Regions from separate parts of the Burkholderia sp. THE68 genome, predicted to be linked through region 1. Evidence: predicted binding sites of a transcription regulator. Region 1 holds the regulator's gene; each other region holds the start of a gene.

Region 1 (9,569 bases):
CCGGCGAAGTTCATCGGCAGGTAGTGCGCTGTGACGTTCGCGCGCATGAGAATCTCGTCGACGACACGGTCGTTCAGGAGCGCGTCGTTGCCCTTCTCTTGACTTTTCTGCGCAGAGAAGCGACCTCGGAAATAATGCGCGTCGATTACCTGACAGTTGCGCGGATCGACCTTTTCTTCGTCGGCGACCTTGTAGCGTATGTACTCGTGAAGCCCCGGAATCGAAATCCAGGCCCTTTTATCATGCCGATGGTTGTAGTACTTGCTGACGCGATCGAAGTAATTCCCGTCATAGAAAACGCCGATCTTGGTCAGTTGCCTCGCTGCGTGGGACATCGTGCAGTCGCTCCTTTTTATCGATCATCAAGTCGACTCTCGGTATCGAGAGTGCGGATTCGATTATCGGAAGCGGCTAGATGCCATTGGTAGTGCCGAATGCTGAATTTAAGCTGCCTCGAAGCAGGTCATTTGCGTGGATGCTTGTCGCGTTTATTCCCCGTCACCATCGCCCCGATGAGATTCTCCCGCGTCCACACGCTCATCAGCACAGCCGCCGCGACATGCACGCAAACACACACCTCGACCGCGACCGAGAGCCACGCGTGAATCTCCTGCGGCCATTCCTGGCCCCAGAATGCATCGAGGCGCATGATCCAGCCCGACACCGCGAGCGCGAGAATCAGAAACCATAGAACGAGCGCCATCAACCCGCCGAGCGGATTGTGCGAGACGTGATGCATCGGCTTGCCTGACGCAAGCGAGCGCAGATATTCAACGAGATGCGGACGTGTTGGCCACCACGCCGAGAAGCGCGCATGCCGCGACCCGACGAAGCCCCACACGACGCGCGCGACCACGAACCCCGCCGCGACATACCCAAGCAGACGATGCATGGAATCCGTCGGCCCGAACAGATTCCACACGACGATGCCCGCGACCGCCCAATGCGTGACTCGCACCCACGCGTCCCACACTCTCACGCGAGCCACGGGCGTCACGCTTATTCGACTTCCGACTTCACGACGGCAAGCGTCTTCGTGTCGTAATAGATCTCGACCTTCTTGCCGTTCTTGTCGTGGCCGTAGATCTCGTAGCAGTTTCCATCGACCTTGAATTTCTTGATCTTGTAGCCCTGCGCTTCGAGTTGCGCCTTGGCGTCCGACTCCTTGATCCACTCGCTCTTGGGATGCGCCGTGCAGTCGGCCTTCGCGAACGCCGCGCCCGACAAACCCATTGCCAACGACAAAGCCAGAATCTTAAGCATCGCTAACTCCCAGTGTTTTCGAACTGGCTACTCTACTGCCACCGGGAGCGTGCTGCAAGAAGATTGAAAGTTTGTCCCTTAGCGCTGGCCTTGCTGGCGAATTTGTTCGAGTGTCGCGCCCGGCGTGCTCTGATCCTGCGGGATGCGAATTTCGATCACTGCGGGCAAACCCGAACCGACCGCGCGTTCGAACGCGGGCATGAACTGATCGGTCGTCTCGACCAGCTCGCCGTGCGCCCCGAATGCGCGCGCATACGCGACGAAGTCGGGATTCGTTAGCCCCGTGCCATGCACGCGATGCGGATAGTGCCGCTCCTGATGCATCCGGATCGTGCCGAACTGCGCGTTGTTCACGACGATGAAAATCACCGCCAGCCGATACTGCATCGCCGTGGCGAGTTCGTGGCTCGACATCATGAAGCAGCCGTCGCCCGCGAACGCAATCACGGTGCGCTCCGGATAGAGCGACTTTGCGGCGATCGCGGCGGGCACGCCGTAGCCCATCGCACCGCTCGTCGGCGCGACCTGCGAACGGAAATGCCGATACGAATAGTGCCGATGCAGCCACGTCGCGTAATTGCCCGCGCCGTTGGTGAGGATCGAATCGGCGGGAATCGTCTCCGCGAGCTGACGCATGACGTCGCCGAGCTGAACATTGCCGAGCATCGGGCGCGGTGTGCGCCATTCCAGATACGCGGCGTGCGCGGCCTCGGCTTCGCCCTTCCACGCGACATCGGACGGCGCTTCCAGCGCGGCCAGCATCGACGCGATTTCCGGCATGCCCGAGACGATCGGCAGATCCGCGCTGTACACGCGCCCCAGTTCCTCCGCGCCCTGATGGACGTGGATGAGCGTCTGCTTCGTCTTCGGGATGTCGAGCAGCGTGTAGCCGCCCGTCGTCGATTCGCCCATGCGCGGGCCGAGCACGAAAAGCACGTCGGCGTCGCGCACGCGCGCGGCGAGCGCGGGGTTGATGCCGAGACCGACATCGCCCGCGTAGTTCGGATGCTCGTTGTTCAGCGTGTCCTGATAGCGGAACGCGCAGCCCACCGGCAATTGCCACTGTTCGACGAAGCGCGCGAAATCCTGCGTCGCCTGCGTGTTCCAGCCGCTGCCGCCCGCGATGACGAACGGCTTCTTCGCGTTCGCGAGCAACGCGCGCAGGCGTTCGATCTGCGCCGCCGAAGGCGACGCGGCCACGCGCTGATACGGCGGCGCGGGCGGCGCCGCGTCGACCGCTTCGGTCAGCATGTCTTCCGGTAGCGCGAGCACGACCGGACCCGGACGGCCCGAGGTCGCCGTGTGAAACGCGTGGCTCAGATATTCCGGCACGCGGCGCGGATCGTCGATCTGCGCGACCCATTTCGCCATCTGCCCGAACATGCGCCGGTAGTCGATCTCCTGAAACGCCTCGCGGTCCATGTGATCGCGCGCGCATTGGCCGATCAGCAGGATCATCGGCGTCGAATCCTGAAACGCGGTGTGCACGCCGATCGACGCGTGCGTCGCGCCCGGCCCGCGCGTCACGATCGCGATGCCCGGTTTGCCCGTCAGCTTGCCGACCGCCTCGGCCATGTTCGCCGCGCCCGCTTCGTGGCGGCAGACGATCGTCTGAATTTGCGAGGTTTCATCGTGCAGGGAATCGAGCACGGCCAGAAAGCTCTCGCCGGGCACGCAGAACACGCGCTCGACGCCGTGATGCACGAACGCATCGACGACGAGACGCGCGCCGGTGGTTCGACCTTCGGAAGGGACAGCAGACGCCATGCGAAGAAGTCTCCTTTGAATATCCGATGCGGCCGGAACGCGCGCCGGACGGTGAGCGAAATGCCCTAAAGCTTACGCCGTCGGGCAAGTGTTCGAACAGCGGCGAAGCGGAATCTTTTTCCGGCGCGCGCGAGCTTTCACGCCGGACGCCGTATTCCCATCAGCCGAAATACCCCTTTTTCTCACCCTTTATCCAGCGATGGGCAAAAGGCGAAGTTCGCAATAATGGCCTCACTGAAAAGCGGGCATCGCAATGAATCGAGTGAGCCCGCTGGCTAAAGATCGCAGTCTCACCTCATCGGGGGCAAGTTTGAACATTCGTAAATTCATCGGCGCGAACAGCCGCGACGCACTGCGCCAGGTTCGTGAAGCGCTCGGACCCGATGCCGTGGTGCTGTCCAATCGCACGCTGGATGATGGCTCCGTCGAGATCGTCGGCGTCGCGGACAGCGATATCGCGTCGATCTCGCCCGCCGCGAATGAGCAGGCCGTGCGCTCGTCGGGCACGTCGCGCGCCGCGCTGGCTGCTGCGGCGGCCGCGCTGCCGGCCAGGCAAGCCGCCGCGAATCCTTACGCGAGCGGCGACGTGTTTTCCTCGGTCTTCGGCGCGAACACCGACGCCGACGATGAAGACGCGCTCACGCACGAACAAGAAGCCGACGACGAAGCGCCGCGCACGATGGCCGATTCGAATCCCTGGCTGATCGAGCACGCGAAGCGGATCGCGCAGCAGGCGACGATGCCGTCGAACCGTCCGCTCTCGGCGTCCGCCGCCATTGCGCGTGGCATGGGCGTGCCGGTGCCGGTAGCGCGGCAGGAAACGCGCGCCGAAAAGACGCCGGAAACGGGCAAGTACGCATTGCGCCAGCAAGCGCCGGCGACTCGTGCGCCCGAAGTTCAGGCGCCGGTGCAATCGAAGGTCGAAACGCCCGACTGGGCGCGCGAAGCCGCGCAAGTCGCCGCGCGTCGCGCCGCGCAGAAGATCAACGCGAGCGCGCCGCACGCCGAAGCACCGGCCACGAACGCCGCGCCCGCCACGCCGGAAGGCGCTTTCGAAGGTTTGCCCGCGAACGCGGCTGCGGTCGTGACCGAAGCGATCCGCGCGCGCATGGAACAGGTGGTCAACGAAACAGTGATGAACGAGCTGTCGTCGATGCGCTCGATGATGGAAGAGCACTTCTCCGGCTTGCTCTGGGGCGAGCGCCAGCGTCGCAACGCGACGGGCGGCGCGCTGACCAAGCGTCTCTTCGCAGCAGGCTTTTCCGCGCAGCTCGTCCGCATGGTGGTCGACAACATGCCGGAGATGGAAAGCGTGGAAGGCGCGCTCGAATGGGTGCAGCAGGTGCTCGAAACGAATATTCCGGTGATGGACAGCGAAGACGCGCTGATGGAGCGCGGCGGCGTGTTCGCGCTGATGGGCCCGACGGGCGTCGGCAAGACGACGACCACCGCGAAGCTCGCGGCGCGCTGCGTGATGCGCTTCGGCGCGAGCAAGGTCGCGCTGCTCACGACCGACAGCTACCGGATCGGCGCGCACGAGCAACTGCGCATCTTCGGCAAGATTCTCGGCGTCTCGGTCCACGCGGTGAAAGACGCCGCCGACCTGCAGCTCGCGCTGTCCGAGCTGCGCAACAAACATATCGTGCTGATCGACACGATCGGCATGAGCCAGCGCGATCGCATGGTTTCGGACCAGATCGCGATGCTGTGCGGCGCGGGTCAACCGGTGCAGCGCATCCTGCTGCTCAACGCGACCAGCCACGGCGACACGCTCAACGAAGTCGTGCAGGCATACAAGAGCGCGCCGGATCAGCCGCCGCTCGCGGGCTGCATCCTCACCAAGCTGGACGAGGCGACCAATCTCGGCGGCGTGCTCGATACGGTGATCCGCTACAAGCTGCCCGTGCATTACGTATCGACCGGCCAGAAGGTGCCGGAGAACCTGTACGTCGCGACCAAGCGGTTTCTCATCAAGAGCGCGTTCTGCATTCCGCGCGACGGCTCGCCGTTCGTGCCGCACGACGAAGAAGTGCCGGCGCTGCTGTCCGCTTTGTCGGCGCGCGCCACGACCGAAATGCATGGGGTGCACTTTGGATAAGCTCGTGCTCGACCAGGCGGAAGGTCTGCGACGGCTCCTCACGCGTGCCGGTTCGCGCGTGGTGGCGGTCGCGGGCGGTCCGGCGGGCATCGGCTGCTCGTCGGCGGTGGTGAATCTCGGCGCGGCGCTGTCCGTGCATGGCAAGGACGTGCTCGTGATCGACGAGCATCGCGATTCGGCATCGGTGAGCCGCATGCTGGGCCTGTCCGACCGAGGCGCGCTCGCCGCGGCGATGTCCGGCCGCCGCGCGCTCGCGGATGTCGTCGAGCGCACGCCGTTCGGCTTCTCGCTGATCGCAGCACCGCGCGACGAGCGCATCAGCCACGATGCCGCCCAGTGCCGCGCATTGCTCGATGGTCCGGCGGACATCGTGCTGATCGATGCGCAACTGGACCGCCACGGCGCGCTGTCGAGCCTCGCGGCGCAGGCGCATGACTTTCTCATCGTGACGCGGGTGGCCGCGTCGGCGATCACCGAGGCGTATGCGTGCATGAAGCGTCTGCACTACGCCCATGCGATCGGCCAGTTCCGCGTGCTCATCAATCACGTGCAGAACCCGGCCGACGCGGCGGTCGCGTTCGACAACCTGTCGGGCGTCGCGAGCCGGTATCTGGCCGTGTCGCTCGTGCAGGCAGGGTATGTGTCCGAGGATGCGCGCGTCGCTCGGGCGAAGGATCTCTCACGCTGCGCAGTCGAAGCGTTCCCGGCCACGGCCGCGGCGCGCGACTACCGCGCGATAGCGGCGGAGCTCCTCCACTGGCCGATGCGCCCCGCGCCTTATATGCGCGCGGCGGACGGCCAGGCAGACGCGCGAATTCCGGTTGGCGACTCTGAACAGGGCGGGCGGGAGGCGACGCATCGTGCGGTTGCGCTTCACGACTTTGCAATGAGCAGCACGGCGTCGATGTGATCAAGATAGGTGACCAGGATGTATAACGCCCAAGGCAAACTCTCACAGTCCGACGTGCTGACGAAATATGCACCGCTCGTTCGCCGGCTGGGGCTTCAGCTCGTCGCCAAGATGCCGGCGAGCGTCGATCTCGACGATCTCATCCAGGCCGGCATGATCGGCCTGATGGACGCGGCGAGCCGCTACAAGGAAGATCAGGGCGCGCAATTCGAAACGTATGCGAGCCAGCGCATTCGCGGCGCGATGCTCGATGAGCTGCGTGCCAATGACTGGCTGCCGCGCAGCATGCGCAAGACCTCGCGCGAAGTGGAATCGGCGGTGCACAAGGTCGAGCAGAACCTCGGCCGCTCCGCGAGCGAGACGGAGATCGCGGAGCACATGAACTTGCCGCTTCCCGAGTATCAGTCGATGCTTCAGGATTTGCACGGCAGCCAGCTGATCTACTACGAAGACTTCGACCGCTCCGCCGACGACGAACCGTTCCTCGACCGCTACTGCGTCGACCGTTCGGACCCGTTGTCCGCGCTGCTCGACGACAGTCTGCGCGGTGCGCTGATCGAAGCGATCGACAAGCTGCCCGAGCGCGAGAAGCTCCTGATGAGCCTCTACTACGAACGCGGTCTGAACCTGCGCGAAATCGGCGCGGTGATGGAAGTGAGCGAGTCGCGCGTGTGCCAGTTGCACAGCCAGGCGGTCGCCCGTCTGCGCGTGAAGCTGCGCGAGCAGGCGTGGACGAGCGTCGAGGCCTGATTCAGTTCGTTTCGAAGTCCCGCGTCTCGGCGAAGACGGTTTTGCCTTCGCCGAGACTTTTGGCGCGGTACATCGCGCGGTCGGCGGCGCGCAGCACGGCGGTCATGCCGGACTGATGCGCGGCCGTCGCACAGGAAAGCAGACAAGCGCCGATGCTCGCCGACACCGACACCGGCCGCTCCTGCACCGACGTGAGCGCGTTCAGCACGGAGTGGATGCTGTCGGCCACTGCGAGCACGGCCGCCCGGTCGCGCACGTGATGCGCGAGCACGACGAACTCGTCGCCGCCCAGTCGCGCGATGGTGTCCGTCTTGCGCATGCGCTTTTCGAGCGATTGCGCGAACGATTGCAGCAGCATGTCGCCGACGGCGTGGCCGTAGGTGTCGTTGACTTCCTTGAAGCCATCGAGATCAATGAGCAGGAGCGCGGTGGCTTGATTGCCATCGGTTTCGCGTGCGTTCATCGCGCGATCGACGATATGTTCGAGCGCGTATCGGTTGGATAGACCTGTGAGCGGATCAGTCGATGCCTGACGCGCGAGATCGCGATTCGCGCTGCCGAGCCGGTCGACGAGCACGCTCAGATAAACCGATGCGCCCAGCACGCTCAGCCCTAGACCGATCGCGGCGGGCAGATTCGCGTGCCACCACGGCTGCCAGATTCCCAGCGCCACGACGATGACGAGCGCCGTCGTGCACGAAACGGCGAGCGTGCGCTTGCCGTAACGGCATCCCGAGCCGATCAGAAACCAGAAGATCACCCAGATGAGCGGCAGCGCGATGGCGCCGCCCGCGGCGAGCGCGAGCCCGAGAATCGATTGATCGGCGATGGTCGTGACGGTGAGACGCTTCTCCGAAGGAGACGCCATGCGGCTGACGATCAGCAGCGTAACCGCGCCGTAGGACACATAGAGTGCGACGATGCGTGCGACCAGCAATGCATCGTGCGACGGGCGGAGCCAGGTAAAAATGCCGTAGGCCAGAAGAACCGCCGCTCCCATCCAGACCCGCAGCGTGGCCTGCTCGCGTTCGGGATTCCGGTGCTCGGACCATGCGAAGGCATAAGCCCGGCGTGCCGGTTGATGCGCCTGCTCCATACTGAACCCCTGGGTGGTGATTTCTTGCTTTTATCTTGCTGTTATGACCTGCGGCCCCGTCGCATGGCATCGGTTGAGTGGAGTGGCATCGAGTTGCACCGAGCGAGCGATCCGCTATTTTGCAACGTTTTGCGAAGACGCTGTGTTTCGTGTAAGAACGGCTTTCGGACTTCTATTTCTGATTCACTGCGATGAGCGAAGGAATGCTTTCCCTGGCAGGCGAATGGCTGCCGATCTGCAATAGCGAGGACGTGCCCGACGGCGGCGCGCGCGGGTTCATCGTTGCCGATGAGCGCATCGTCGTGTGGCGCGACAGTATCGGCGCGGCGCATGTGTGGCGCGATTACTGTCCGCATCGCGGCGCGCAGTTGTCGCTCGGACACGTGATGCGCGATCAGATCGTGTGTCCGTATCACGGCTGGCGTTATGACATCGAAGGGCAGTGTTTGCGGATTCCATCGAATCCGTCGTTGCGTCCATCGAAGCGTGCGTGCGCGACGACCTTCGCCAGCGAAGAGAAGTATGGCGTCGTGTGGATGTGCTTCGGCGAGCCCGCGCATGCGCTCGATTTCTTTCCCGAAGCCGAGATCGCGGGCGGCCGGCGCATCAATCTTGCGCCGCAGACGGTGAGGTCATCGGCGCCGCGCGTGGTCGAGAACTTTCTGGATATGGCGCACTTCTCGTTCGTGCATGCCGGGATTCTGGGCGAAGAGGCGCATACGGAAGTGCCGGATTACGACGTCGTGCAGACTGCCGATGGAGGACTCGAAGCGCGGCAATGTCGATACTGGCAGCCCGCGGGCATTCCGGGACAAGGCGGCGGCGCGATGATCGACTATGTGTATCGCGTGAAGCGGCCGTTGATCGCGAGTCTCACGAAGATGGCGTCGGGCGGGCAGGGCGCGTTGCACATCATGCTGGCGGCGTCGCCGGTGACGCAGACGGAAACGCGCGCGTGGCTCGTTTCCATTCACGAGGATGATTCGACGCACAGCGACCAGGAGCTTTACGACTTCAATATGGAGATCCTGATGCAGGACACGCCGATCGTGGAGTCGCAATGGCCGCAGCGTCTGCCGCTCGATCTGGATGCGGAGTTGCATCAGCGATGTGATCGGATGGCGGTGGCTTACAGACGGTGGCTGGCGGGGATGGGGTTTGGATGGGGGACGGTGATCGCGGGAGCGGCCGCAGAATGATCGCGCGTCAGGGAGAAGATTTGGCGCGCCCGGCTGGGATCGAACCAGCAACCCCTGCCTTCGGAGGGCAGTACTCTATCCATTGAGCTACGGGCGCATCGGAGGGATGCCTTGCGAAGAAAGAAGCACACCGAAAGGCGGCTGCAAGGCCCATGCGAATCCGAGAGGATACCTGTTTTCCGTGACTTCGTCCATCGCATGGGGACGGACGCATCGCGCTAAACATCGCCGCAAGCATCACACGATTCGGGTAAACGCCCGCTCCACTGCGTCCGCCACCCCGCGCCGACAGTTAAGCGTTCCGTCTATAATCGACCGTGCCTTTCCCCAAGGCGCGCCCAAGCGCAATGCGGTAGCTGTCACGCTGTCACTGAACCGACTCACACCAAAAAACGGGAGACGAGACAAGCATGAGCGAAGCACCCCACGGAGCCCCGATCAAGACGCCCGGCCAACTCATCGCCGCGATCATCGCGGGATTCGGCA
Region 2 (9,569 bases), 740 kb from region 1:
CGCTCGCGCACGCGGAGGAGATCGCCAGCGTCAACACGAATTTCCGTTTCACCGGTTCTGACCGCGTCAGCGTCGACGCTTACGACGATCCGCTCGTTCAGGGCGTCACCTGCTACGTGTCGCGGGCGCGCACCGGCGGCGTGAAAGGCACGCTGGGCATCGCGGAAGATCCGAGCGAGGCGTCGATCGCCTGCCGCCAGGTCGCTCCGATCAAGATCGCACAGCCGCTCAAGCAGAAGAGCGACGTGTTCTCCGCCAGCATGTCCTTCATCTTCAAAACGCTGCATGTGGTGCGTATCGTCGATGCGAAGCGCAACACGCTCGTCTATCTGACCTACAGCGACCGGATCGCGACCGGCAGCCCGAAGAACAGCGTGACGGCGGTGCCGGTGCCCGAAGGCACGACCATACCGGTGAAGTGACGTCCAACTGTCCGGCCTGCGGCGAAACAAAGTTGTAAACTGAGCGATTCCGCCCGTCTCAAAAATCGCAACGATGAACGCCGCCCGTTTCCGCAATGCCGCACGCTACTGGCGCTCGTCGCTCGTGCCCGACGCGGACATGGTGACGGCCGAATACTACGATCACGAATTCTCGCCGCATTGGCACGACGCCTACACGGTGCCCGTGATCGAAGCGGGCGCGGAGTGCTACGACTATCGTGGCGCGCATCACGTCGCCGAGGCCGGCTCGGTGCCGGTCATCAACCCTGGCGAAGTGCACACGGGCGCGCGCGCCGTCGATGCGGGCTGGCGCTATCGCGTGTTCTATCTGCCGGTGCCGTTCGTCGAGAATCTCGCGCGCGACATGTCGGGCCGGCCGGAGTCGTCGCCGTGGTTTCCGGTCGATATCGTTCGCGACGCCGATCTGGCGCGGCGTCTGGTCGTCGCGCATCGGCTGCTGGAAAACGGCGCCGATCCGCTCGCCGCGGAACTGGCCCTCGTCGATGCCGTGACGACGCTGCTTGGCCGCCACGCGCTGGCGCGCCCCGGCATCGCGCCGCTCGCGACCGACGCAAATCGCGTCGCGACGATGAAATCCCGCCTCGCCGACGATTTGCTCGAACCGGTCACGCTCGCCGAACTCGCGCAGACGGTCGGCCTTTCGACCTTCCACGCGGCGCGTCTCTTCACGCGCGAAACCGGTCTCGCGCCGCACGCGTGGCGCAACCAGATGCGGATCGTGCGCGCGTTGCCGGCGTTGCGCGCGGGCGCCTCCGTGACGGACGTCGCGGCGGCGAGCGGCTTCACCGATCAGAGCCATTTCACGCGTCATTTCAAACGCACGTTCGGCGTGCCGCCCGGCCGCTGGCGCTGAATGCGCGCGAAGGCAGGGAAAGCGCAGGGAAAGCGCAAGAACGTACAAGCATCCGGACCGGCGTCTTGCGTATCCTCGCTTCCATAGGAGGACATCTTGAAAGCAACACCCGCACAACCGTCCGGCCAGGCGCTACGTGAATTCGCCGCCGGCGCCCGCGACACCATCCCGATGATGATCGGCGCCGCGCCCTTCGGCGTGATCTTCGGCACGCTCGTCACCGCCAGTCCGCTCACGCTCTGGCACGGCCAGCTGATGTCGCTTGCCGTGTTCGCCGGCTCCGCGCAGTTCATCGCGGTGGGCCTGATCGCATCGCATGCGAGCTTCGCCGTCATCCTGGCGACGACCTTCGTCGTCAATCTGCGTCACGTGCTCTATTCGGCCACGCTCGCGCCCTATGTCGCGCATCTGCCGCGCCGCTGGCGCTGGGCGCTCGCCGGGACTCTCACCGACGAAGTTTTCGCGGTCGCCTACGCGCACTATCAGAAGCGCCCGCCCGGCGAGATCGGCCCGCATTACTTCTTCGGCTCGGGCGTCGCGATGTATTTGAACTGGCAGATGTGGACGCTCGCCGGCCTGCTGTTCGGCGCGGCGTTCCCCGGTTTGAAATCGCTCGGACTCGATTTTGCGATGGTCGCGACCTTCATCGCGATCATCGTGCCGCAACTGGTGGCCGTGCGCTTCATCGCGGCGGCGCTCGCTTCGGGTGTGCTGTCGTTCGCGTGGCAAGGCTGGCCGTACAAGCTCGGTCTGCTCGCGGCGGTGTTCGTGGGCGTGGCGGTCGGCATGGTGCTCACGCTGATGGAAAACCGGCCGCAGGCGAAACATCGCCTGAAGAACGCCAAGGAGCGCACGCAATGAACTACGTCGCATTGATCCTCGGCATGGCGGCGATCACTTTCGCCATCCGCGCCGCCGTGTTCGTGCTGGGCGAGCGCCTGCCCTTCCCGCCCGTCGTGCGTACCGCGCTCTCGTTCGTGCCGGTGACGGTGCTCACCGCGATCATCGTGCCGATGACAGTCTCGCCGCACGGCAACGGCGCCGAGATCACCTGGCGCAATCCGCAGCTCGTCGCGGCGATCGTCGCGGTGATCGTTTGCGTGCTCACGAAACGCCCGCTTTTGACGATTGCGGTGGCGCTCGCGGTGTTTTTCGCGTGGCAGTTCGCTGTGCTGCGCTGAGCCTTCTTCGGCGCTCACGTATCGATCGGCTTTCAAAAAGCTGCAAAGAAACCTCAAGTTCCCGGAAAGCGCGCCGTTATCAGAAACGAATGGACTCCGCCCTGAGAAGCGGCGCCGCCAGCATTTCCCGCCATCGGGCGACCGACCGGCGGAACCGGGAACCAACATGCGTCAAATCACCCTTTCGCTTCGCGACGAGACCATCGCTTCGCTGCAGCGCGACTTCGAAGCGTTTCTGCGCCTGTCGCTGAAGCTGGATCCACAATTCGTCACGCCGTCGTTCGAGGACTTCCTGCGCGCGAAGCTGCTCGACAACCACACGCCGCTCACCGAGCAGGCGGTGCAGCGCATGCTCACGCACGGCCAGTATGCGTGGGCGAAGCGCGCGCTCGACAAGGAATTTCCGGATGTCGTCGAAATCCTGATCCGTCAGGCGGCCGAACACGGTTTCGCGTTCGCGATCCGCGCCGACTGGACCGCCGAGGACCTCATCAAGGCGTCGCGCGAGTGGGCGACGGCGATCGTCACCGAAGCGAACGGCGATGTGTCGCAAGTGGACGTGCTTGCTTCGCAGATCAAGTCGGCGGCGGCGGACATTCGCGAAGTCGAGGAAAAGATGCAGACGCCCGCGTGGCGTCTCGCCGATTCGCTGCGCCAGCGCGCGTACGAAACCAAGATTTTGGTGGAAACGAGCGTCGGTTCGAACGCGCGGGAAAAGCTCGGCGAGCTGCGCGGCCTGCTGCGGCTCGGCATCGTTTACGGCTCGATTCCGAAGCAGGAAGCGCAACAGGTGCTGGAGTATCTGCGCTCGCTGCGGCCCGAGCTGTTCATCGAAGAGCCTTATGACGGCTTCACGCGTTTCGCCGCGTGGCTGCGCAGCATCTTCGCGCCGACGCCGCGCGCGCCGCGAACCACGCGCGCGCAGCGCTGAAGTGCTGAGGCGAGCTCCGCCCTACTCCCACATTCCCTTCAGGCGCGCCGCGATATCGATTTTCGCTTTCGCGGCCGCCGCCAGTCCCGCCGCCGTCGGTGCTGCGGGCGCGATCACCGGCGGCCACGCCGCCGCTTCGAAGTTCTGCATGAGATGCGGCGGGATGAAGCGTGTGCGTTGCGCCCACACGTGGCGGTCGCCCAGATGCGTCTGGTTGTGCACGTAGAAACGCTGCGGCGTAACGATGTGCAGATCTTCCTTCGCGCGCGTCATCGCGACGTATAAAAGACGCCGCTCCTCGTCGATTTCCTCGTCGCTGCCGGTGCCGAGATCGGACGGGATGCAACCGTCCACGCCGTTCAGCACGAACACGTTGCGCCATTCCTGGCCCTTCGCCGAATGGATGGTCGAGAGGATCAGATAGTCCTCGTCCAGCAGCGGCACGCCGGATTCGTCGCTGGTGGCGTCGGGCGGATCGAGCGTGAGTTCGGTGAGAAAGCGCTCGCGCGTCGGATACGTGGACGCGATGCTCTCCATCTGCAAAATATCGCCGATGCGGATCGCCGCGTCCTCGTGATTGCGTTCGAGGTGCGGCTCGTACCAGCGGCGGATCATTTCGAACTCGGCAGGCCAGCCCGACTCGCGCCCGCAGAGCTTCGCCATCAGGCCGACGAAGCGCGGCCAGTCCTCGCTGGCGCGGGCGGGCGCGGCGAACGATGCGATCGCGCCCGCAGCAACCGCATCCGGCGCGCTCACGCTATCCAGCAGACGCGCAGCGATGGCGGGCCCGATGCCCGGCAGCAATTGCGCGACGCGAAAGCCCGCCACGCGATCGCGCGGATTCTCGGCCCAGCGCAGCACCGAAAGCACGTCCTTCACATGGACGGAATCGAGAAACTTGAGACCGCCGAACTTCACGAACGGAATATTGCGCCGCGTGAGTTCGATTTCGAGCGTCGCGCTGTGATGCGCGGCGCGAAACAGCACCGCCTGCGACTTGAGCCTCATGCCCGACTCGCGCGCCTCCAGCACTTTCTCGACGACATAGCGCGCCTGATCCGCTTCGTCGGCGACGGACACGACGCGCGGCTTTTGCGCCGATGCCTTGTCGGTCCAGAGATTCTTCGTGTAGCGCTCGGACGCGAGCCCGATCACGGCGTTCGACGCCTCCAGGATCGGTTGCGTCGAACGATAGTTGCGATCGAGCGTGACGGTCGCGGCGGGCGGATCGAAATGGCCCGGAAAATCGAGGATATTGCGCACCGTCGCGCCGCGAAACGAGTAGATGGATTGCGCATCGTCGCCGACGACGGTGAGGCCGCGCCCGTCCGGTTTCATCGCGAGCAGGATCGACGCCTGCAGGCGATTGGTGTCCTGATATTCGTCGACGAGCACGTGATCGAAACGGCTCGCGAGATCCGCCGCCACCGACGGCTCCGCCGCGAGATGCGACCAGTAGAGCAGCAGGTCGTCGTAATCGAGCACGCTTTGCGCCTGTTTGGCGGCCACGTAGGCGGCGAACAGGCGCTTGAGATCGGCTTCCCACTCGCGGCACCACGGATACGACTGATCGAGCACGTGGCTGAGCGTCGCGCCCGTATTGACGACGCGCGAGTAGATCGCGAAGCATGTCGACTTGGCCGGAAAGCGCTTCTCCTTCGACGACAAACCGAGCTCGTGCCGCACGAGGTTCATGAGATCGGCGGAATCCTCGCGATCGTTGATCGTGAACGACGGCGCGAGCCCGACGAGGTCGGCGTAATCGCGCAACAACCGCGCGCCGACGCCGTGAAACGTGCCCGACCACGTCAGCCCCTGCGCGATGGCGCTTTTCGTGCCGAGCGCGTTCATCGCGATGCGCGTGACACGGCGTGTCATTTCGAGCGCCGCGCGGCGTGAAAACGTGAGCAGCAGGATGCGATGCGGATCGGCGCCCTTCACGAGCAGATGCGCGACGCGATGCGCGAGCGTGTTCGTCTTGCCCGACCCCGCACCCGCGATGACGAGCAGCGGCCCTCCCGCGCGGCCGGGTTCATCGACGCCGAATTCGACGGCCTGGCGCTGCGCCTCATTGAGCTTCGCGAGATAGTCGGCCACCTGTTTCGCGGCGGAGGCGGAGGCGGCGTCGGCGGTGTCGGGAAGCGTGAGCACGTGAGGAGATGGCGGCGGGAAAAGAGTGACGCACACTGTATATCCATACAACCCGCGCGCGCAAGTCTCTGGCTCGGCAAGGCTTTTGGCCCCAAATGCAACGAGCCCGGTCCGCAGGGAACCGGGCTCGCATCGCTGCAAAAAAGCGCGTGTTACTCCGCCTTCTTCGCGTTCTTCAGCTTCGCGTCGGCGGCGGCTTCGTTGGCTTCGGACTGCGCCTCGGTTTTCTTCTTGTCGGCCTTGGCTTGCGCGACGGCCGCCTTCTTGTCGGCCTTCGTCTGTTCCTTCGCGGCCTTCTGGTCGGCGGCGCTCGGCGCGTCGCTCGTCGTCTGCGCGAACGATGTCGCGCTCACGCTCGCGAACGTCCCCGCGATCAGCGCGGCAAGCAGTGCATGGGTTTTTCTGTTCATCATGTCCTCCCTGTATCTGAGCCGCGAAACCGGACTTCGCCGGTCTCGCGACGCGTCACGTTCAGTGCTGCAGGCCCGTGTCCTTCGGCGTGCTCGGCTCCGTCGCGTTCAATTCCGCCTTGGCGGCGTCCTTGTCCGCCTTGCGGTTGATCTTGGCGTTCTTCACCTCTTCCTTGTATTGCGACTTGGCCTGCTGGTTCTGTGCCTTCAGCTCGGCCTTCGACGCCTTTTTCGACGCGCGATATTCGGCGTTCGCCTCGGCGTTCGCGTTGCGGCGCTGGACGAGCGGATCGGTCGGCGCCGGCGCGACGACGTTCTGCTGCGGCGGCGTCGCCGGCTGCATGGTCTGCGGTTCCATCGGCGCGGGCTGCGGCGCGGTTTGCGCGTAGGCGCCCGAAGCGGCGAGCGTGGCGATGGCGGAACCGATCAAAAGGATTCGTGCGCGAGTCATGAGTTCGTCCTCTCTTTAGTTGGCGTCGGCGGCGCTCTGACAACGGTGAAGCGAGCGATCCGCGCGACTTTTGTCGATTGGAAAGATGACCGAAGCTGCATCGATCAAACGGTCGGACCGGACCTCGATCGGGCAAGTTCTCGAAAACCAGTCATTGTTACCGACGGTTTCATCTGGCTACATTTGCCAGTCGAAGCACTTGCGGTCCGATAACCGGTCCTCGCGATGCCAACAGCACGGCGCATGCCCGGCGCGCCGGCGGCGGTGGTTTATCATGGATGCCTTTCTCCGCTTTCCGTTGCGCCCGCCCCCATGCCGCCACTCCAATTCACCCTCACGGGCGACTTCGTCGAACTCCACAACCTGCTCAAGCTGATGGGCCTCGCGGATAGCGGCGGCTCCGCGAAGGCGCGCGTCGCAATGGGCGACGTCACCGTCGACGGCAAAGTGGAAATGCGCAAGACCTGCAAGATCCGCGCGGGCCAGAAGGTGAAGCTCGACGGCCAGACGATTCACGTGCGCGCGCCCGAATAGCGTCGCCGGAACTTGCGCGCGCACGCCGCGCGATTGAGAAAACCCGGCCATAAGCGAACGCGTCATCGACATGCCGCACGCGACGCAATAAGCTAGTCGTCTTTCGTTCTGGTTTCAGCGCCGGGTTTGCAGCGTCGGTCGTTCCGTCAGCGCGTGTTGCGCATCGCGCTCCGCTCTTTGCCCTTCCGCATTCCAGTCCGGCGGCGTTCAGTGCACTGACTGTCGCGCCGTCTTTGTTTCCATCCGATCAGCCATGCAACCGCACGTCACCCGCGCCACGCGCGCGCATCAAGGACCGCCGAGCCTCTCGCGTCACGCCGTCGACACGGCGCGCCTCGCCGCGCCGCTCGCCATCGCGCAGCTCTCGCAGATGGCGATGGGCGTCACCGACACCATCCTGCTCGGCTCGCTCGGCCCCGACGCGCTCGCCGCCGGCGGCCTCGGCGCGAACCTCTTTTTCGTCGTGGTGACGCTGCTGCAGGGGGTGCTGACATCGGTGTCAGTGTCGGTCGCCCACGCGCGCGGCGCGAACGCCGACGATCGCGTGCCGGGCATCTACTGGACCGGTCTCGTGCTGTCCGTGCTGCTCGCCGTGCCCGCGTTCGTGCTGCTGAGCTACGCCGAGCCGATCCTGCTCGCGTTCCACGAACCGGCGACGCTCGCGAAGAACGTCGGCGAATACTGCGCGGTGTTGCGCTGGGGGACACCTGGCAGTCTCATCGGCGTGGGCATGATGCGCGCGTTTCTGCCCGCGATCGGCGCGGCACGGCGGCTCTTGTGGATCTCGATCGGCGGCGTGTTCGTCAACGGCTTTCTCAACTACGGGCTGATTCACGGCGCGTACGGGCTGCCGCGCGAAGGCTTTCTCGGTTCGGCGGCGGCGACCACGATCACCGTCTGGGGCATCGCGATCGCGCTCGTCGCGGTGCTGCATCTGCGGCCGCGCTACAGGCATTTCGTCGCGCGCGCGCGCCCGCGCCTGCCGCTGATGGGCGAGCTGTTCGGCATCGGCTGGCCGGTCGCGATCACCTACGGCGTCGAATCGACGCTCTTTCTCGCCACCGGCATGATGGTCGGACTGCTCGGCGAAGCGCCGCTCGCCGCGCATCAGATCGCGCTCAACGTCGCATCGGTCGCGTTCATGGTGCCGCTCGCGATCGGCCAGGCGGCGAACGTGCGCGTCGGCTACTGGGTCGGCGCGGGCGTGCCCGTCGCGGCGCGTCACGCGGGCTTCGTCGCGCTGGCGCTCGGCGTCGGCTTCATGATGTGCTCGGGGCTCGTGCTGATCACGGTGCCGCGCGCGATCGTCGGCCTGTATCTGCATCTCGACGACCCCGCCAACGCGCACACCGTCGCGCTCGCGGCGTCGCTGCTCGGCGTAGCGGCGGTGTTCCAGATCGTCGACGGCATGCAGACGGTCGGCTCGGGCTGCCTGCGCGGCCTGAAGGACACGCGCATCCCGATGCTCGCCGCTGCGTTCGGCTACTGGGGCGTCGGCTTTCCGACCGCCTACGTGCTCGCATTCCACTTCGAGCTGGGTCCCAAAGGCCTGTGGTGGGGACTCGCCGCCGGGCTCGCGAGCGTCGCCGTGCTGATGACCTTGCGGTTTCACCGCATCAGCCGCAGGTTCGTCGAGACGGGCGTCGCGCCGAAGCCGGACGACGCCGATGCCGCGAACCCCGCGCCGCACGGCCATGCCTGATAAGCACCCGATCCGCGCGCCGATATGCATAGCACGAATGCTTGGTTGGTCCGCGCGGCGCGCATTGCTAGGATGAACCCGTCTCCTCCTTGAGACATCTGTGACAGGGGTTATCAGCCCGCTTCAGCCAGCGGGCTTTTTTTTCGTCCCTACGCTTTATCTCTGCCTTCCTCGCGGGCGTCCCGCCCGGCCTCGTTCCGATTCCCCTTAAAATAATTTCGAGACGCGCCAAGTCGCGACAATCAAAAACGAGGAATCGAAGTGTCGGAAAGCCGGGGAATGGGGGAAGTTGTCGCGCGTGACATCAGCGCGCCAGTAAGTAGATTCGCCATCGTCATGTTGACGACGTTGCTCGCCGCCTGCGCCACCCGTCCGCCCGCGACGGCGTTCGACCGGCCGGTGAGCCACGCGCTGGCATCGAACGAAGCGACGCCGCTCGCGAACGCACTCGCGCCGCTCGAGCAGCGGCATCCCGATCAGTCCGCCGTGCGCCTGCTGCCGACCGGCACCGATGCGCTGCAGGCGCGCATCGCCCTCGCGCGCGCGGCGACGAAGACGCTCGACATGCAGTACTACATCGCCGAGGAAGACAACACCGGCAAGCTGCTGCTGGGCGCGGCGCTCTATGCGGCGGATCGTGGCGTGCGCGTACGCATGCTGGTCGACGATCTGAACTTCAAGGACATCGACCAGATCATGGCGGCGCTCAACACGCACGACAAGATCGAGATCCGCGTGTTCAACCCGTACGGCAGTGCGCAGCGCAGCTTCTCCGAGCGCACGCAGAACTTCTTCACGAATCTCGGCCACTTCACGCGCCGCATGCACAACAAGGCGATGATCGCGGACAACCAGATCGCGATCGTCGGCGGGCGCAATCTCGGCGATGAAT
Region 3 (9,569 bases), on a different replicon from region 1:
CGTGCAGACGCGGGTCGTGAATCGTGATGCGAAGAGCCTTGCGTCGGCGATCAGTCTTTCGCGGATCGATACGATCGTTTCGCTCGTTCTGGCGCTGTTGATCAACGCGGCGATTCTGATTCTTGCTGCGTCCGCGTTTCATGCGACGGGGCATACGCAAGTCACCGAGATCGAGGATGCCTATAAGCTGCTTGCGCCGATCGTCGGGACGGGACTGGCGGCGGTGCTTTTCGCGGTGACGTTGTTTGCGTCAGGCCAAAGCTCGACGTTCACCGGGACCATTGCGGGGCAGGTGATCATGGAAGGCTTTCTGCGGTTGAAGATTCCGTGTTATCAGCGGCGGTTCATTACGCGGGGGCTCGCACTCGTGCCGGCGTTGATCGGGGTGTATGTGTTGGGGAATGGGGCGGTTGGTAAGTTGCTCGTGGCGAGTCAGGTGGTTCTGAGTCTGCAACTGCCGTTTGCGCTTTATCCACTGATTCGGATGACGAATGATCGTGGGTTGATGGGGGTGTTTGCTAACACGCTGTTTATGCGAATCGTCGTTTGGGCGCTCTTTGCGGTGATCAGTGCGGCGAATGTCTGGCTGGTGGTGCAGACGGTTGCTGAATGGCTTGGGTGAATGCCGTGGCGCTCGGGTGTTGTCGCTGGATCCTGTATTCGTGTCGGTCTATTGGCGTTGCCCCTGTGCGGGGCGGCAGTCACTTTCTTTGCTGCTGCAAAGAAAGTAACCAAAGAAAGCAGCTCGATACGCCCGCGGTCACACGCAATTTGGCCACTATTCTCGTTGTTCGTGGGCTCAGTAGCGAGTGCCCTCAAAGGCTATCTCGGGCTTGGACCGCGCACGGTCTGACAAGCTAGTCGTTTGAGCGCGCTGGTTCAGCACGAAACAGTTCCGGCACAGCGCTGCGCGCTGCCGTTGGGTATGCAAGCGAAACAGACGAGAAAAAGGATACGCAGAAGCGCACGCAGACCCGATGTACCCATCGGCCGCGAAGCGGGACGGATCTATTTGGTGCTGAACCAGCCACGCGTGTGGTGCGAAGCGGCAGACCGTGCGCGGTCCAAGCCCGATGTGGCCTACGAGGGCACTCGCTACTGCTGTGCCAAGACTGATCGCCTGTGCCGCGGCCGGCATGAAGTGCTTTGGATGGGGAAAGCTGCTTTCTTTGCCTACTTTCTTTGCAGCAGCAAAGAAAGTAGGTGCCGCCCCGCACAGGGGCAACGCTAATAGACCGACACGTTGTTGGGATCCGGCGACAAACAAAACCCCCTACTTCACGACAGCAACCGGCACATTAGACCTGGCCGCCACGGCCGCAGGAATAGCACCATCGACAGGCTGCGTCTGATCCACCGTCGTGCGCCCGCCATCACGAAAGAACGCCTGCTCGGCGGCCTTATTGAGCACGAGAATACTGATACGCCGATTGGTCGGCTCATCGACGACATCCTTATTGAGCGGCAGCACATCAGAAAGCCCCCGCACCTGCAGCACCTTGCTTTCCTTCATGCCCCCGGCAACCAGCGCCCGCCGCGCCGCATTCGCGCGCTCACTCGACAGTTCCCAGTTCGAATACCCGGCCTGATTGCCTGAATAGGGCACAGCATCCGTATGCCCCGCAATCGACACGCGATTGTCGACATCGTTCAACGATGCGCCGATGTTGGTCAGAATCGTCGTCACATAGCCTTCGAGCTTCGAGCTACCCGAAGCGAACATCGGCCGCTTGAGTGAATCGACGATCTCGATGCGCAATCCCTCGCTGGTGATCGCAATACGAATCTGATCCTTGAACGCGCGCAATGCCGGCATCTGTTCGATCAACGCCATCAGCTTCTGCTTGAGTTGCTGCAACTTCTGCAAGTCATCCATCGCCACCGCCGCGCGCGCGATCGATTGCGGTACCGGTTGCGTCTGAGTCTTGTTGCCTTCGCCCGGACGCGTGCTCGACAAATCCTTGCCGCCGCCCGTGATGACACTGGTATGCGCCGACGCACCGCCATCGTTGCCGAACAACGCGGAGAGCGGCGTGTTGAAGTACTGCTCGATGCCTTCCTTGTCGTACTTCGACGTCGATCCGAGCAGCCACATCAGCAGAAAGAACGCCATCATCGCGGTGACGAAGTCGGCGTAGGCGATCTTCCATGCGCCGCCGTGATGACCGTGCCCGTGCGCCTTCTTCTTGCGCTTCACGACGACGGTAGGCGCAAGCACCGACTGCAGCGGATCGCGTGATGGTTTCTCAGCCATGATGTCTATGTCGTGAAGTTACGAAGCCGCCTTCGGCATCTTGGTCGCGCGCACCGCGTCGTCGAGTTCCTTGAAGCTCGGACGATCGGCGGTGAAGAGCACCTTGCGGCCGAACTCGACGGCCACCGTCGGCGCATAGCCGTTCATCGATGCAAGCAGCACGGACTTCACGCACTGGAACGGTTTCGCTTCGGCGACGCCCTTCGCGTTGAGCAGGTCGGCGAGCGGGCCGATAAAGCCATACGCCAGCAAAATGCCGAGGAACGTGCCGACCAGCGCGCCCGCGATCATCTCGCCGAGCACCGCGGGCGCGGCGCCGACCGAGCCCATCGTGTGCACCACGCCCATCACCGCCGCGACGATACCGAACGCCGGCAGGCCATCGGCCATCTTCTGGATCGCGTTCGCGGCGACCGAGCTTTCGGCATGATGCGTCTCCAGCTCTTCGTCCATCAGATCCTGCATTTCGAGCGCGTTGACATTGCCCGCCGACATCATGCGCAGATAGTCGACGATGAAATCGAGCAGATGATGATCGGCCATCACGTGCTCGTACTTCTGAAAGAGCGGGCTGGATTCGGGCGCGTCGACATCGGCTTCGAGCGCCATCATTCCTTCCTTGCGCGCCTTCTGCAGCAGTTCATAGAGCAGCGCGATCAACGCGACATACTTTTCCTTCGTATAGCCGCCGCCCTTGAAGGCCTTCGGGACCGATTGCAGCGTTTTCTTCAGCGTCGCGGTCGGGTTCGATACGACGAACGCGCCGATCGCCGCGCCGAAAATACACAGCAGCTCGAACGGCTGCACGAGCGCGGCAAGGTGGCCGCCGACGCCGATGAAGCTTCCGATCACCGAGCCGATGACCAGGACCCATCCGATGATGACAAACATGATTTCTCCGCCAATGTCCGGGCGTCGCGGGCCGTGCGTGCTCGGGATTGAGGCGCGCACGGCTCGCGACGCATTGTTCGCTTGTTGTGTGGCTTATCGGCTTTTAATGCCCGGACATTAGGGTGACGCGCGCAACTTTTTCTGCGCAAATGTTTGCGCAGTAAATCTTACGGTCGTTCGTCGTGGGCGGAACGGTCCTGGAGCGCTTACGTCGCAGGTAATGGATTGTGCGCGTGCGCTTCGATAACATCGCTCGCATGAACTCGACTCTTGCGCATACCATCGCTCAAACCACCGTCGGCACGCTGCTGCGCGACTGGCGCCAGCGCAGACGCATGAGCCAGCTCGATCTCGCGGGCGTGGCGGATGTCTCCACCCGCCATCTGAGCTTCGTCGAATCGGGCCGCTCGCTGCCGAGCCGCGAGATGCTGATGCGCCTCGCCGAGCAGCTCGATGTGCCGCTGCGCGAGCGCAATACGCTGCTCGTCGCGGCGGGTTATGCGCCGCTGTATCGCGAGCGTGGGCTTGCTGATCCGCAACTCGCGGCGGCGCGCCGCGCGGTCGATCTGGTGTTGAAGGGCCACGAGCCGTTTCCCGCGCTCGCGGTCGGTCGTCACTGGACCATGATCGCGGCCAACGCGGCTTTCGCGCCGCTCGTCGCATCGGCGGATGCGGAACTGCTCGCGCCGCCAGTGAACGTGCTGCGCCTGTCGATGCATCCGCGAGGGCTCGCGAACGCCATCGATAACTGGCACGAGTGGCGCGCGCATCTGCTCGCGCGGCTGCGTCGGCAGATCGAGGTGTCGGGCGATGCGACGCTCGTCGCGCTGCTCGCGGAACTCGACGCGTATCCCGCGCCTGCGCATGCCGGGCACGCGTCGCGCGGGGAAACCGATCCGGTCGTCGTGCCTCTGCGCATGCGCACGCAACACGGCGTGCTGTCGTTCTTCAGCACGACGACGGTTTTCGGCACACCGGTCGATATCACGTTGTCCGAACTCGCGATCGAAGCATTTTTTCCCGCCGACGACGCCACTGCCGCCATCCTTCGCGAACTCGAGGATGCGAGACGTTGAGCTTGCGTCGCTGCCCACATGCTTACAGAATTGAACCTGGCGCACGCGCGTGAATCAATCAGACAGCGGGCCGCGCGCGAAAGCGTGCGTGGCCTGTGTCAGCTTTTGTCCAACCAACGCGGAAGACAGCGATGATTCAAACATTCGAGCAAGTGATAGGCGGGCAAAAGATGCAGTTCTGCGCGAGCATCGCGGAAGGCGGTGGACCGGCGCGCGTCATCATCAGCCGCGCGGATTCGGCGGAGTCGCTGGTGATCGTCGAGGCCGACGGCATCATCGCCGCGATCAAGGCGGAAGTGGAAGCGCCCAGTACGCTCGTCGCCGATGCCGTGCGCAAGGCGCAGCAGGAAGCGCTGATCGAGCGCGCGCTGGAAACCGGCACGGTGCAGACGACGAGCCTGTAGACGGACGCTGCGCCGGACTTACCACGAAAAATGCCCGCGCGGCCAGGACGGTCGCGCGGGCATTGCTTTGTGCGTCGCTCGATGACTTACATGCGTGGCTCGCCATTCTTCGGATCGGCGGGCACCATCGGCGTCGCGGAATCCGGGCCGTCGGGCATGTCCGGGTCGTCGGGGTTGGGCGCGGCGTCCGGGTCGAGCAGCTTGTCCGGGTCCGGTTCGAGCGGCTCCTCGGGGGAGCGGGGCATCGTCGACATGGTGTTCTCCTCAACGGTTCGATGGGCAGGGCGCTTCGCCTGAGACTCGCAACGGCCGTTCCCGCTGCCGTTCAACCTTCATTCGGCTTTGTCCGGCATCGCGCCGCGTCCGGACTTGCGCCTGGTGGATTGCTCACCTGACGCGCGATCAGTGCCGCGCACAGCAACAGCGCGACCGATACGCCCGCCGACCAGCGCACCGCGTCGACGATGTGATCCGCGCTTGCCGCGCCGTCGCCGTGAGCCGCGAGCGCGCCGAACGCGGCGACGCCGATCGCGCCCGCCGCCTGCCGCGCGGTGTTGAGCACCGCCGAGGCCGTGCCCGCGCGCTGCGGATCGACGGTGCCGAGCAACGCGGTCGTCATCGCCGGGACCGCGAGGCCCATGCCCGATGGAATCAGCAGGAACGGCACGAGCAGCGCGGCGGTGGGCGTGCTCGCATCGACGAAGGCAAGCGCGGCGAAACCGGCGGCGTCGAGCAGCGCGCCAAAAATCATCGGGCCACGCGAGCCGAAGCGCGCGACGACGGGACCGCTTGCCAGATTCGAGATCAGGAAGCCGCCCGTGAGCGGCAGAAACGCGAGGCCGGTTTGCAGGGGCGTGTGGCCGAGCACGCGCTGCAAATACAGGCTCAGAACGAAGACCATTCCATAGTAGGTGAGATTCACGCCGATACCGAAGACGACCGCCGCGCTGAACGTGCGCTCGGAGAAGAGGGTGAGCGGCAGCATCGGCGCGGGGCTTTTGCGCTCGATCGCGATGAACGCGCCGCCCGCCGCCAGCGCCAGAGCGAGGCCGCCGAAGACGAGTGGATGCGTCGGTCCGAGCGGACGCAGTTCGATCACCGCACCGACCAGGGCCGCCAGCGCGACGATCGCGAGCGCCTGGCCGGGCAGGTCGATGCCGCGCGACGGCGGCGCTCGGTTCGCGCGCGGCTTGCCGACCCACACGAGCGTCGCGACGATGCCCGCCGCGCAGATCGGCAGATTCACCCAGAAGATGCTGCGCCAGCCGAACGCCGCGATCAGCACGCCGCCGACGATCGGCCCCGCCGCGATCGACACCGCGCCCGCCGCCGTCCACAGGCCGACCGCACGCGCGCGCAGGCGCCGGTCGTGGCCGCACGCGGCATTCAGGAGCGCGAGCGAGTTCGGCAGCATCGCGGCGGCGCCGACGCCTTGCAGGGCGCGCGCGGCGATCAGTTGCGGCGCATCGCGCGAAAACGCGCAGGCCAGCGACGCCAGCGCGAACAGCGCGAGGCCGCCGAGAAACATGCGGCGCGCGCCGAAGCGGTCGCCGAGCGAGCCCGCCGACAGCATCAGCGCCGCGAAGGCGAGCGCGTAGCTGTCGATGGTCCATTGCAGGCTCGCGACGTTCGCGTGCAGATCGTGGCCGATGCTCGCGAGCGCGACATTGACGATCGAGACATCGAGTTGAGAGACGACGAAACCGACGCTGGTCGCCGTCACGACGAGCATCTGCCGCACGGACAGACGCGTTTCGGATGAGGAAAGGTTCGAGTTCATGCCGTTCATCGTAGGCGCGTCGCGCGCTCGATGTTTCGGCGTGGACTGAAACGTGAAAGCCGAATGAAAACGGCGCGCCGGTGAAGCGACGCGCCGTCATCGAACAAGAAAATCAGCGATTTTCCCTGATGAACAGCGTCGTCAGCGCGCCGATCGCGCACAGCGCGCCGACGTAGATCGCAGGCGCCATCGGGCTCGACTTCATCATCAGCGAGACGACGATCGGCGTGAGTCCGCCGAACACCGCATACGCGACGTTGTACGAGAACGAGATGCCCGAGAAGCGCACGGCAGGCGGGAAGGCTTTCACCATCACGAAGGGAATCGCGCCGATCACGCCGACGAAAAAGCCCGCCAGCGCGTACCACGGCAACAGCACGGAGACATCGAGCGAGACTTGCCGGAACATCAGCCAGTACGACACGGCGAGCGCCACGCCGCCGATGAAAATCGTCTTGCCCGCGCCGATCCGGCCCGCGATCGCGCCCGACAGCACGCAGCCGATCGTGAGGCACAGCGTCGCCGCGCAGTTCGCGACCAGCACCGTCGCCGGCGCGATGTGGAACTGCTTCTGCAGGAGCGTCGGCGTCATCAGGATCACGACGACGATCGCCGCCGAGAGCATCCACGTGAGCAGCATCGAAATTATGACGGCGCGGCGGTGGTCGCGCAGCACCGCCTTGAGCGGAATCTCCGCCGCGAGCGACTTGCGCTTCTGCAGTTCGGCGAAGACCGGCGTTTCGTGCAACCAGCGGCGCAGATAGACCGAGCACAGCCCGAACAGGCCGCCGAGCAGGAACGGCAGGCGCCACGCGAAATCGGCGACTTCGGCCGGCGCGAACGTCTTGTTGATCGCGGTCGCGATCAGCGAGCCGAGCAGAATGCCCGCCGTCAGGCCGGCCGTCAGCGTGCCGCACGCATAGCCGACATGACGCTCCGGCACGTGCTCCGACACGAACACCCACGCGCCCGGCACTTCGCCGCCGACCGCCGCGCCTTGCATCACGCGGAACAGCAGCAGCAACACGGGCGCCATCAGGCCGATCGACGCGTAGGTGGGCAAGAGGCCCATCAGGAGCGTCGGCACGGACATCAGCAGCACGGATAGCGTGAACATGCGCTTGCGGCCGAGCAGGTCGCCGAAGTGCGCCATGATGATCCCGCCGAGCGGACGCGCGAGGTAGCCCGCCGCAAAGATGCCGAAAGTCTGCAATTGACGGAGCCAGTCAGGAATCGACGGCGGAAAGAACAATTGGCCGATGACCGGCGCGAAGAACACAAAAATGATGAAGTCGTAGAACTCGAGCGCGCCGCCGAGCGCGGCGAGCGTGAGCGTCTTGTAATCGCCGCGCGTGAGCGCACGGCCGGCCGCGCGCGGGGCGTCGGACAGAGGTGTTGCCTGCATCGAAAAGAGAACCCGTGAGTGGAGAAACCACGCGTGACGCGCGGTAGAACGAGGCTTCGCCCTGCGGGAGCGACAGACGCGCCGGGTGGACGCGAATCGAAGGTCGCGGCGGGCGCGGATTGGAGCGCCGCCGCCCGTCGTCCGCGCTGCGGGATGCGACGGACAGTCGCGGCGCAGCTTGCTACGCGACGTCTCGGTAAAACGGCGGAAGCGGGAACTTTTGAGCCAGACGCGGCATGTTACAGGACGAAAGTCGGCGCAAAAGAGAAAAGCCGTTCTATTTTTGAGATGGTTGCGCGCATGAGACGCGGCCGTGTCGGCGGGGTGCGTCGTCACATGCGTTGACAATTCGGATGAGTCCGATGGGAAAGGGTCGCCTGGCTGCCCAGAATTCGCAGCTTGAATATCCCCGTCTCATCCCGCGACGAGACGCCCGGCGGGCGCCGGAAGTACGGCATCCGCCCCATGTCCCTTGGACTCATCAGGTAAGACACCATGCGCGTCGCCGTTTTGCAAACCGACCCAAGTTATCGAAATCTCATCAGCGACGTCGTCAAACGGCTCGGCCACACCTGCGTGACCTTTGGCGATGGCCTCGTGCTGTCGAAAGCGCTGTCCCGCTCGACGGTCGATCTGCTGATTCTCGACTGGAATTCCTCGGGCCTGTGCGGCCTCGACCTGCTGAAATCCGTGCGTTCGAGCTTCGGCGAGCGCGTGCCGGTCATGTTCGCGACGCCGGACGGCGCCGAGCATAACGTGGTCTGCGCACTCACCGCCGGCGCGGACGATTACGTCGTCTATCCGATCCGACCGGGCGAGTTCGGCGCGCGCGTCGAAGCGCTCTTGCGCCGCGCGTTTCCGGCGACGTCCAGCGCGTGTCTCGAAGTCGGTCCGTATCGCTTCGACGCCCGCCAGCAAACCGTCACCGTGCGCGGCAAGCCGGTGCAACTGAGCGGCACGCAATTCCGCCTCGCGCAACTGTTCTTCTCGAACATCGGCCGCGTGCTGTCGCGCGATCACATTTTCGCGATGGTCTGGGGCCGCGAATTCCGCGAAACCACGCGCACCATCGACAGCCACGTGTCGCGTCTGCGTCTCGCGCTGGAAATCGAGCCGGTCAACAACTTCCGCTTGCAGCCGGTGTACAAGAGCGGCTACCGCCTGCTGCATCTCTATGATGGCGCGGAAGACACCGGCGACGGCCTCGCCGATCCTGCGCCTGCGCAGATCGCGGCCTGAAGCCGTTATCGAAGAAAAAATGCCGTCGCGAGGACGGCATTTTTGTTTGTGCTTTGCTTAGACCGCTGGCAGCGCCGGACGCGTCTCGATGCTGCGGCGAATCAGCGTTTCGACTTCGTTGCGCTCGTCGCCGGCGAGCGGCAGGCGCGGCGGGCGCACCGGCTCCGTGCCCAGACCGACGATCGCCTCGGCCAGCTTGATGTTCTGCACGAGTTTGTGCGACACATCCAGCGCGAGCAGCGGCGCGAACCATCGGTAGATCGCGCGCGCTTCCTCGACCCGGCCCGCGCGAATCAGCTTGTAGATGGCCACCGTCTCGCGCGGGAACGCGCACACGAGCCCCGCGACCCAGCCGTGCGCGCCCATCAGAATCGCTTCCATCGCCAGGTTGTCGACGCCGCAGAAAAGCGCGTAGCGGTCGCCCGTTTCGTTGATGAGATCGGTGATGCGACGCACGTCGCCGCTCGATTCCTTGATCGCCGCGAATTTTTTGTCTTCGGCAAGCTCGGCGAACATCTTC

The links. Region 1 encodes FliA, which starts transcription of late flagellar genes. Its sites were predicted from a motif close to CTAAAGTTTNNNNNNNNNNNGCCGNTA; they were not measured.
Region 2: BTHE68_RS09325 (DUF4088 family protein) is a predicted target of FliA. The motif match lies at 2,551-2,577, and genes of this name have one in related genera.
Region 3: motA (flagellar motor stator protein MotA) is a predicted target of FliA. The motif match lies at 3,240-3,266, and genes of this name have one in related genera.

What each region holds. Positions count from the first base shown of each region.
Region 1 covers NZ_AP022315.1:2,699,084-2,708,652, reverse strand. The annotation lists gene BTHE68_RS12885 (NYN domain-containing protein) at 1-335, opposite strand, end outside; gene BTHE68_RS12880 (cytochrome b/b6 domain-containing protein) at 464-979, opposite strand; gene BTHE68_RS12875 (PepSY domain-containing protein) at 1,000-1,263, opposite strand; gene BTHE68_RS12870 (thiamine pyrophosphate-binding protein) at 1,342-3,030, opposite strand; gene flhF (flagellar biosynthesis GTPase FlhF) at 3,341-5,128, shown strand; gene BTHE68_RS12860 (MinD/ParA family ATP-binding protein) at 5,121-6,038, shown strand; gene BTHE68_RS12855 (RNA polymerase sigma factor FliA) at 6,057-6,788, shown strand; gene BTHE68_RS12850 (GGDEF domain-containing protein) at 6,790-7,884, opposite strand; gene BTHE68_RS12845 (Rieske 2Fe-2S domain-containing protein) at 8,088-9,083, shown strand; tRNA gene BTHE68_RS12840 (tRNA-Arg) at 9,105-9,180, opposite strand; gene BTHE68_RS12835 (c-type cytochrome) at 9,494-9,569, shown strand, end outside.
Region 2 covers NZ_AP022315.1:1,960,077-1,969,645, forward strand. The annotation lists gene BTHE68_RS09305 (CreA family protein) at 1-422, shown strand, start outside; gene BTHE68_RS09310 (helix-turn-helix transcriptional regulator) at 496-1,317, shown strand; gene BTHE68_RS09315 (AzlC family ABC transporter permease) at 1,414-2,178, shown strand; gene BTHE68_RS09320 (AzlD domain-containing protein) at 2,175-2,498, shown strand; gene BTHE68_RS09325 (DUF4088 family protein) at 2,665-3,429, shown strand; gene BTHE68_RS09330 (ATP-dependent helicase) at 3,451-5,580, opposite strand; gene BTHE68_RS09335 (hypothetical protein) at 5,733-5,990, opposite strand; gene BTHE68_RS09340 (flagellar biosynthesis protein FlhF) at 6,052-6,441, opposite strand; gene BTHE68_RS09345 (RNA-binding S4 domain-containing protein) at 6,754-6,975, shown strand; gene BTHE68_RS09350 (MATE family efflux transporter) at 7,229-8,677, shown strand; gene BTHE68_RS09355 (phospholipase D family protein) at 8,957-9,569, shown strand, end outside.
Region 3 covers NZ_AP022316.1:533,415-542,983, forward strand. The annotation lists gene BTHE68_RS15960 (Nramp family divalent metal transporter) at 1-622, shown strand, start outside; gene motB (flagellar motor protein MotB) at 1,274-2,254, opposite strand; gene motA (flagellar motor stator protein MotA) at 2,273-3,145, opposite strand; gene BTHE68_RS15975 (helix-turn-helix domain-containing protein) at 3,403-4,221, shown strand; gene BTHE68_RS15980 (hypothetical protein) at 4,353-4,625, shown strand; gene BTHE68_RS15985 (hypothetical protein) at 4,712-4,879, opposite strand; gene BTHE68_RS15990 (MFS transporter) at 4,951-6,414, opposite strand; gene BTHE68_RS15995 (MFS transporter) at 6,518-7,810, opposite strand; gene BTHE68_RS16000 (response regulator transcription factor) at 8,306-9,049, shown strand; gene BTHE68_RS16005 (dihydrodipicolinate synthase family protein) at 9,107-9,569, opposite strand, start outside.